One region of the Arthrobacter sp. UYCu512 genome, then DNA from elsewhere that is predicted to be linked to it. Evidence: predicted binding sites of a transcription regulator. Region 1 holds the regulator's gene; the other holds the start of a gene.
What was found. The regulator LexA, encoded in region 1, represses DNA repair genes until DNA is damaged. The targets are predictions, from matches to a motif close to TCGAACANNTGTTCGA.

Region 1 (4,416 bases):
TGCCAGGGGTCACCGACCGTGCGTGGCGGCAGGTCTCAGTTACCTCGATGGAGTGCCTTGGCGCGCAAAAATGCCCGCTGGCGGCAGAGTGCTTCAGCGAACTCGCCCGCCAGAACGCCGCGGACGCCGACGTTGTTGTCACCAACCACGCCATGCTGGCGGTCAGCGCCTTCGAGGGCCTCGCAGTGCTGCCGGAATACGATGTTGTGGTGGTCGATGAGGCCCATGAACTCCAGGACCGCGTGACCGGCGCGGTCTCCGGCCAGCTCTCCGTCGCGATGGTGCACGCCGCCGCGTCCGGGGCCCGGAAGCACACCGGCATTACGGTGGACGCGCTGAACAACGCCGCCGCCAACCTGGAACTTGCCATTGAGGGCGTCCCCGGCGGGCTGATGCCGAACGGGTTAAACAGTGAACAGCTGGACTGTGTCGACCAGTTGCGGGACGCGTGCCGCGCGGCCCTCTCGGATTCCAAGGGGGACAGCGCCAACACGGCCGACGGCGGCCGCCAGCTGGCGCGCTCGCGCCTGATGGTGATCCTGGAGCTATGCGAACGGCTGCTGGCGGCGCGGGAAAACCGTGAAGTGGTCTGGTTTTCCCGCAACAGCACCTTTGACCCGCAGCAGGGCTACTCCCAGCCCGACGAGTCCGCGCCCGCCCTGGTCAACATCGCTCCGCTCAGTGTCGCCGGCCGGCTCCGTGAGGGCCTCTTCGCGGACCACACTGTAATTCTGACCTCCGCGACCCTGGCGATCGGCTCCGCGTTCGAACCCGCCGCCGGCGGCTTGGGCCTGGTCGGCCCCGGGGCCCCCAGCTGGACCGGCGTCGACGTCGGTTCACCCTTCGAATACCCCAAACAAGGCATTCTCTACGTCGCCAAGCACCTGCCCAAGCCCGGCCGCGGCACGTCCCCGGAAGCCCTCGACGAACTCGAGAAGCTCATCCGCGCCTCCGGCGGCGGGGCGCTGTGCCTGTTTTCGTCCCGCCGCGCCGCCGAGGACGCAGCCGAGGCGATGCGGCCGCGGCTGGACGTCAGCATCCTATGCCAGGGCGACTCGACCATGACCGCGCTTGTAAAACAGTTCGCCGATGAACCGGACACCTGCCTCTTTGGCACCATGTCCCTGTGGCAGGGCGTTGACGTGCCCGGCGCCTCCTGCCGCCTCGTGGTGATCGACCGGATTCCGTTTCCGCGTCCCGATGACCCGCTGATGACTGCCCGGTCCCGCGCCGTGGCACAGGCCGGAGGCAACGGCTTTATGAGCGTTTCCGCGACCCACGCCGCCATCCGCCTGGCCCAGGGCGCAGGCCGGCTGATCCGGACCACCACGGACAGGGGAGTGGTGGCTGTGCTGGATTCACGGCTGTCCACCGAACGCTATGGCGGATTCCTCCGGGCGGCGTTGCCGCCATTTTGGCCCACCAACGATCCCGTGGTCGCCATGGCTGCCCTGGAACGGCTTGGGAAGGAATCCGGGCAGCCCAACTAGCGGCCGCTGACGGGACGGTTTGCAGTGTTTTGGTGCTCCCACCCGGTTCCTTGAACCGGGCCAGGGCTGCAGCACCGGGCCCTCGGCATTCCCTCCGCCGGCTCTCCATCAGGGGCCAGGGAAACTCAGGGGGCAGCGAACCTAAGGGGCAGGGAACATAAGGGGGCGGGGAACCGGGCCGAACGTGCCGGGGGTCATAAGGCCGCGGCCGGGCTACCGGCGCGCCGGGTCGTGGCCGGATCAAGCCGGCACCAACGCGGGCTACAGCGAGCGCAGTACCGAGACGACTTTGCCCATAATGACGGCGTGGTCGCCGAGTATGGGCTCGTACTGCGTGTTCTGCGGCAGCAGCCAGGTGTGGCCGTCGCGCTGCCGGAAGGTCTTAACGGTGGCCTCGTCGTCCAGCAGCGCGGCCACGATATCTCCGTTGACGGCGTCGCCCTGCTGGCGCACCACCACCCAGTCGCCGTCGCAGATGGCTGCATCGATCATGGAATCCCCGGCGACCTTGAGCATAAACAGCTCGCCGTGGCCCACCAGCTGGCGGGGCAACGGCATCACGTCCTCAACGACCTGATCGGCCAGGATCGGACCGCCGGCCGCGATCCGGCCCACCAGCGGCACCATGGCGGTGTCGGTGGCACTGCTCAACTCGGACACGGACAGCCCGCCCACGGTCCGCAGCCCGCCGGCCTTGGCGGCTGGGATCTTTGTGCTTCCCTCATCGAGGGTCAGCGGCATCAGCACTTCCATGGCACGCGGGCGCTTCGGGTCGCGCCGCAGGTAACCCAGCTTTTCCAGTTGTGCGAGCTGGTGGGTGACGCTGGAGAGGCTGGCCAGTCCTACCGTGTCGCCGATCTCGCGCATGGACGGCGGGTAGCCGTTGTCCGTCACGGAGCGCTGGATAGTTTCCAGAATCTTCTTTTGCCGAACGGTAAGGCTCTTCGGTGGCCGGGCAGCCTGCGGGCCCCGCTGGGTGGCCCTGCCGCCAGTGGCTTGTGCTGCCATGTTCGCCAACGCCTTTCCGTTCCGCCCGGCTGCCGTGGCTGCGGCCGCCGGGAACTTCCGGCCTGAAATGTCAGACCCTGCTGATCAACTGCAGAAGTGGTTGTTCTTTGAGTCAAACCTAGGCCAGCCACACCGCTTTTTCAAACATTTGTTCTAGCGAGTCTCGACAATGTTCGTTAATAAGTGCTAAAACAGAACTAACAAGATTCGAACATGTGTTCTATTACTTAGTTGCCCGTGCAGGGCATGGCGTTCGGTTGTTTGTTCGAAAGTTAGGCCGGTTGGCGGCACGTATGTGGAGTGCGCCGGGCGGCACAGTATGGTCCAGGAAGGGCTCAGTTCATGTCAGCATCAAGCGCGTTTCACGACACTTTCGGCCGCGACGCATTCGGCAACTACGGCCGGCACGACGCCGGCGCACCCGGCGGCGGGTCCGCCCCTGCCGTGCAGGACAGCCCCGGCAGCCGGCAGCTCAACGCCGTCCGCGGGCCGCGTGCCCGGCAGGCGCCGCTGAAGCTCACCCGCCGGGGGCGCCTTGTTTTTATCGGCGTGCCGCTGATGCTGCTGGCTGCACTGATTTTGACCCTGAGCGGCTTCCTCAACGCGCCCGCCAAAGCGGCAGAGTCCACCGCTGAGTTGTCACCCACACCAACTGTCACCGTGACGGTGCAGCCGGGGGAGTCGCTCTGGGCCATTGCCGCCGCCGTGGTGCCCAGCCGTGACCCCCGCGACGTCGTTGCCGACATCATCGAGCTGAACAACCTCGAGGCGGCACGCGTGGTGCCGGGCCAGGCCCTTTTCATTCCGTCCACGTAGGGCCATTGAGCGATGGGTCAGGTGTCACAGTTTCCGGGCCCGCGGCGATCTCACTTAAACTAGTGAGGTGACTGACCAGTTAGAGCGCCTGAACCGACTTCCCCTCCGGACCAATCTTCGCGGACTGACGCCCTACGGTGCGCCGCAGCTTGACGTTCCCATCCTGCTGAACGTCAATGAAAACACCCACGGTGTCCCGGCCGATGTGCTCGCCGCGATCTCGGAGGCGGTTACCCTTGCCGCCGCCGGCCTGAACCGCTATCCGGACCGCGAGTTTACGGAGCTGCGCGAAGCCCTTGCGGAATACCTGGGCCACGGGCTGGGCGCGGAGAACATCTGGGCGGCAAACGGTTCCAACGAGGTGCTGCAGCAGATCCTCCAGGCCTTCGGCGGTCCGGGGCGCACTGCCCTTGGTTTCCCTCCCACGTACTCTATGTATCCGCTGCTGGCCGCCGGAACGGACACCGGATACATCACGGGCATCCGTGCCGAGGACTACGGCCTGAGCGCCGGCTCGGCCGCCCGCCAGGTCCGGGAACTGCAGCCGAATATCGTCTTCCTGTGTTCCCCGAACAACCCCACCGGTACGGGTCTGGGCCTGGACGTGGTGAAGGCCGTGTACGAAGCCGGCGAAGCCAGCCAGACGATAGTGATCGTCGACGAGGCGTACCACGAGTTCGCCCACGACGGCACGCCGAGCGCCCTCACCCTCCTGCCCGGGCGGGAGCGCCTGATCGTCTCGCGCACCATGAGCAAGGCTTTTGCCCTTGCCGGTGCCCGCGTTGGCTACATGGCGGCAGCGCCCGAGGTCACCGATGCGCTGCGGCTGGTGCGGCTTCCGTACCACCTTTCGGCGATCACCCAGGCAACAGCCCTGGCCGCCCTGCGGCACCGGGTCGCCCTGATGGCGGATGTTGAGGACATCAAGCGACAACGGGACAGGATAGTTGCCGAGCTGCAGCGTATGGGCCTCAAGCCTGCTGCCTCTGATTCGAACTACGTCTTTTTTGGCGGTCTCGACAGTCCGCACGAGGTCTGGCAGGGGCTGCTGGACGCGGGTGTGCTCATTCGGGACGTTGGCATCCCCGGGCATCTGCGGGTC
Region 2 (4,416 bases), on a different contig from region 1:
TATCGCCCGCTGGGGCTTGGTGCCGTCCTGGGCCAAGGACCCGGGGATCGGCTCCAAGATGATTAACGCCCGCAGCGAGAGTGTGCTGGAGAAGCCGGCGTTCCGGAAGGCAACCCGGGCCCGGCGGTGTGCGGTTCCCGCTGACGGATACTACGAATGGAAGGGCCAGGGCCGCGGCAAGCAGCCCTACTACGTGCACCCGAAGGACGGCCATCCGATAGTTTTCGCCGGTCTCTACGAATGGTGGAAAGACCCCGCCAAGGCCGACGATGACCCGGAACGCTGGCTGCTCTCGACGTCGATCATGACTACCGACGCGCCGCCGGAGGGTTATGCCGGGGGGATGCTGGCCGAGCTCACGGCCCTGCACGACCGGGTTCCGCTGCCAATGCACCGGACGACGCTGCAGGCGTGGCTGGATCCGCAGGCCGACGATGCCGCAGGGCTGGTCGATCTGGTCCGGGCGGGCGCGCACGACGTTGCGGAGGGCTGGACGATCGACGCCGTGGGTACCGCGGTCGGGAATGTCAAAAATGATTCCCCGGAGCTGATCCGGCCGGTGGGAAGCCTGTTCTAGGGATGCGCACACAGCCGTACTGCAGTGCTGCGGCGGGCACGCGGGGTGGCCGGTTCAGAGTGTCACCTTCCCGCCGCCGTCGACCGCCCAGCTGGGATTGAAGGCAACTTCCCAGCGGTAGCCGTCGGGGTCGGCGAAGTAGCCGGTATAGCCGCCCCAGGGCTGGGTCTTGGCCGCCGCGATAACGGCCGCTCCGGCGGATTCGGCTTCCGCCATCACCCAGTCCACTTCCGCGGCGCTGGCCAGGTTGTGGCTCAATGTGATGCAGGGAATGCCGGCGGGTGGATCGGTGCCGGCTTCTGCCTGCATCTGGCCGGCGTCCCAGAGCGAGAGGATGAGCCCGTGGTTGGCCTGGATGAACAGAACCTCGCCGCGGACTTCTCGGTGGACGGGCCAACCCAGGCCATCGACGTAGAAACTACGGGAGGCGCCAACGCTGCGGACACCCAGTGAAATTAAATCGACTCGTGGCTGCATCTTTCGATACTGTCATGGACATGTCCACAAATCACGAAAACGATAAAGCTGCCAAAGCCGACCGGGAACAGCTCGCGGCTGTCCGGGTGGCGGTTGACGAGGTGGACGAACAGATCGTGTCCCTGATCGGCCGCCGCGAGCGCCTGATCCGGATCGCCGGAACCCTCAAAGCGGACAGCGCCGAGGTGCGGGCCCCCGGACGCGTGGAGCGGGTGATCGAACACGTCCGCACCACGGCCCAGCAGAAGGACATCGACGTCGACCTCATCGAAAAAACCTACCGGGCCATGGTCGATGCTTTTATCACGCTCGAGCTGGAGGTTTACAAAGCCAGCTCCTGACGGGCGGCTTAGAGGGCTTCCTCTACCGCAACGTTTGACTGGTACTCCCGGCCGTCACAGTCGCTGAATGCCGTCATCAGGTGGCCCTTGGCCAGGCCCATGACCGTGCTGAGCGGGAAATGCCCGGTGATGGTGTTTCCGGAGTGGTCGACACCCTTAAGGTCAAAGTTCTCCTCCGTGCCGTCATGGCTGAAGCAGTAGAAGGACACCGCCTCCCCGTTCATAAACTCGATCCCCATCCTTCGCTGGTGGGAATGATCCGGTGTTGCCGCGACGAGCCCCACCACATAAGCGCCCTGGCCGGGGATGTTTCCGTCTATATCGAACTTCGCCACCAGGGACGTGTCCTCGGCGGCGATGCTGACGTGTTTCAGAAGTGCGTTATGGGAGCTCATGGCTCAATCCTGCTACCTGCGCGTACGTCCGTCCACCCCTGACCTAGGTTTTGCCGAAGGACCGTCGTAGACTGGAGTTGTTCGAATATATGTTCGAATTGTTGCCGATCGTTTTTCTACCGGTCGTTTTTTCACATGGTGTGGTCCGGGAGGCGCAGTGGGTATGTTCAGCGAGACCGTGGACGTCGTCTGCGCCCCTTCGGGCGAGCCTTTGACGCTCGGCTGGGCCGGCCGCCACTACATCCTTTGTGCGGAACCGGTCCGCTGGTACGAGCGGCGTCAATGGTGGGCTGAGGAACAGCGGGCACCGCTGGGAAGCGGTCCCGGGCTGGTGGATCACGAGATCTGGCGGGTGCAGGTGCGCCCGGCAGATTCCACCGACACCGACAGCCTCACCCTTGACCTCACCCGGCATGTGGGCAGCGGACGCTGGCGCCTGCTGCGGATCCACGACGCCCTGCGTCCGTTCCTTGCGCCCGAATCAGCATGAGCTTTACGCATCTCCATGTTTCCACCGCCTTCAGCGCCCACTACGGGGTCTCCTGGCCGGATGAGCTGGCCGCCGCCGCTGCCGCGGACGGCGCGACGGCGCTCGCCTGCACGGACCGTGACGGCCTCTATGGAACAGTCAAACACCTCAAGGCCTGCATGGCTGCGGGACTTGATCCGATTGCCGGCGTGGAACTTGCGGTCTTTGACGACGACGGCGACCTCCGCACCGAGGTAGCGGGACGTGTGGTTGTGCTGGCCCACGGGAACAACAGCGGTGCGGGCTACCGTGCGCTGTGCCGGCTGATCTCCGATGCGCATGCCCGCACCACGGGCAAGGCCGGGGGAGCGGTGCCGGTCGCGGTGACCAGGTCCGAGCTGGCCTCCCGGACCCTGCACCCGGAAACGCTCAAGCCGGTGTTGACCGTGCTGATCGGCCCGGACTCCGACGTGGGACGTGCCATGGGCGGGAGGCGCTACCTGCGCCCCCGCACCCTGTTCAAACGCTGGCTCGATGCCATGCCCCCGGGAACAATCGCCGCCGAGGTGGTCAGCCAGCTCAGTCCGCCCGGGGAACCGCTGAGCACCGCCCACGCTGTACGGATGCTCAAGCTTGCCGCTGAGCACGGGGTTCCCGCTGTATTGAGCAACGCCGTGCGTTACGTCGCCGAGGACGGGGCGGCTACCGCGGACGTGCTGGATTCCGCCCGCACGCTGAAATCGTTGCCCGAGCTTTCCGCCGCCCCGTTGCTTCAGCCCAACGGGCAGGGCTGGCTGAAATCCTCCGGCCAGATGCTGCAGTTGGGCAAGGAGATCATGCACGCCGCCGGATACGGCGCTGCCGACCTCAAAAGCCTGATGGCGCAGACCGAGGCGCTCGCGGACCGCTGCAGGATGGACCCGGTAACGGACATGGGCTGGAAACAGCCCGTGGTGCCGGAAGCCACAGTGATCGGAATCGCCGGGGATCCCCTCGCCGAACTTATCCTGCGCTGCGAGGCCGGCATCGGCAGGCGGTTCCCGGGGATCACCGGCAAAGCTGCCGGGGAGCTGCGTTCGCGGCTGGAGCATGAGCTGGGAATCATCGACAACCTGGGCTTCGCCGCGTACTTCCTGACCGTGGCCGAGGTGTCCCGGATGATCCTGGACATGGGGGTACGGGCAGCGGCCCGAGGCTCGGGGGCCTCCAGCCTGGTCAATTATCTGATCGACGTCAGCCAGGTAAACCCGCTCCAGCACGACCTGATCTTCGAACGCTTTCTCTCCCGGGACCGTGCCACCCTGCCGGATATCGACATCGACGTCGAAAGCGCTGAACGGCACAACGTGTACCGGAAGATCTTTGAGCGCTTCGGGTCCGAGCGCGTCACCCTGATGAGTATGCAAAACGGCTACCGCGCTCGCGGTGCCGTGCGAGACGCCGGCCTGGCACTGGGCATGGAGGAAGGCGAGATTGGGGACATCGCCAAGCAGTTGTGGCGATTTTCAGCCCGGAACTTCCGTGAAGCGCTCGTGGAGAAGCCTGAGCTGAAGGAATTCGCCGGCCGGGTGGGACAGCGCGACTTCAGCGGGAACCAGCAGCTGGATCTGCTGGTGGACCTCACCGAACGGCTGGACCGGCTGCCGCGCCATATCTCCATGCACCCTTGCGGGGTGATCCTGGGGGATGCGACCCTGCTGGACCGGACGCCTGTCCAGCCCAGCGGGCTGGGTCTGCCGATGAGCCAGTTCGACAAGCACGACATGGACCCGATGGGCATGCTCAAACTCGACGTCCTGGGTGTCCGGATGCAAAGCGCCATGGCCTTCGCCGTCCGCGAAGTGATCCGGCTCCATCCCTCCAAAGCCGAGGTGGTCGCCGCAGGCGCACATCCGGCAGGGCCTGACGGGACGGGGCCGGACTACATCGCCGAGGACGGTCAGATCGACCTCAACGCCGTGCCGCTCGACGACGAACCCACCTATGAACTGATCCGCAGTACCCATACCCTGGGCTGTTTCCAGATCGAGTCACCCGGTCAGCGCGAGCTGATCGGCAAGCTCGCGCCCAGGGAGTTCAATGACCTGATCATCGATATCTCCCTGTTCCGGCCTGGTCCGATGAAATCGGATATGGTCCGGCCTTTCCTGGAGTACC

Region 2: a site for LexA is predicted at 1,872-1,887, ahead of ABIB49_RS03105 (DUF6504 family protein). Genes of this name have one in related genera too.

The regions. Positions count from the first base shown of each region.
Region 1 covers NZ_JBEPPA010000003.1:17,772-22,187, reverse strand. The annotation lists gene ABIB49_RS04075 (ATP-dependent DNA helicase) at 1-1,490, shown strand, start outside; gene lexA (transcriptional repressor LexA) at 1,752-2,498, opposite strand; gene ABIB49_RS04065 (LysM peptidoglycan-binding domain-containing protein) at 2,841-3,314, shown strand; gene ABIB49_RS04060 (histidinol-phosphate transaminase) at 3,382-4,416, shown strand, end outside.
Region 2 covers NZ_JBEPPA010000002.1:122,389-126,804, reverse strand. The annotation lists gene ABIB49_RS03125 (SOS response-associated peptidase) at 1-577, shown strand, start outside; gene ABIB49_RS03120 (VOC family protein) at 632-1,054, opposite strand; gene ABIB49_RS03115 (chorismate mutase) at 1,069-1,395, shown strand; gene ABIB49_RS03110 (hypothetical protein) at 1,404-1,790, opposite strand; gene ABIB49_RS03105 (DUF6504 family protein) at 1,948-2,280, shown strand; gene ABIB49_RS03100 (DNA polymerase III subunit alpha) at 2,277-4,416, shown strand, end outside.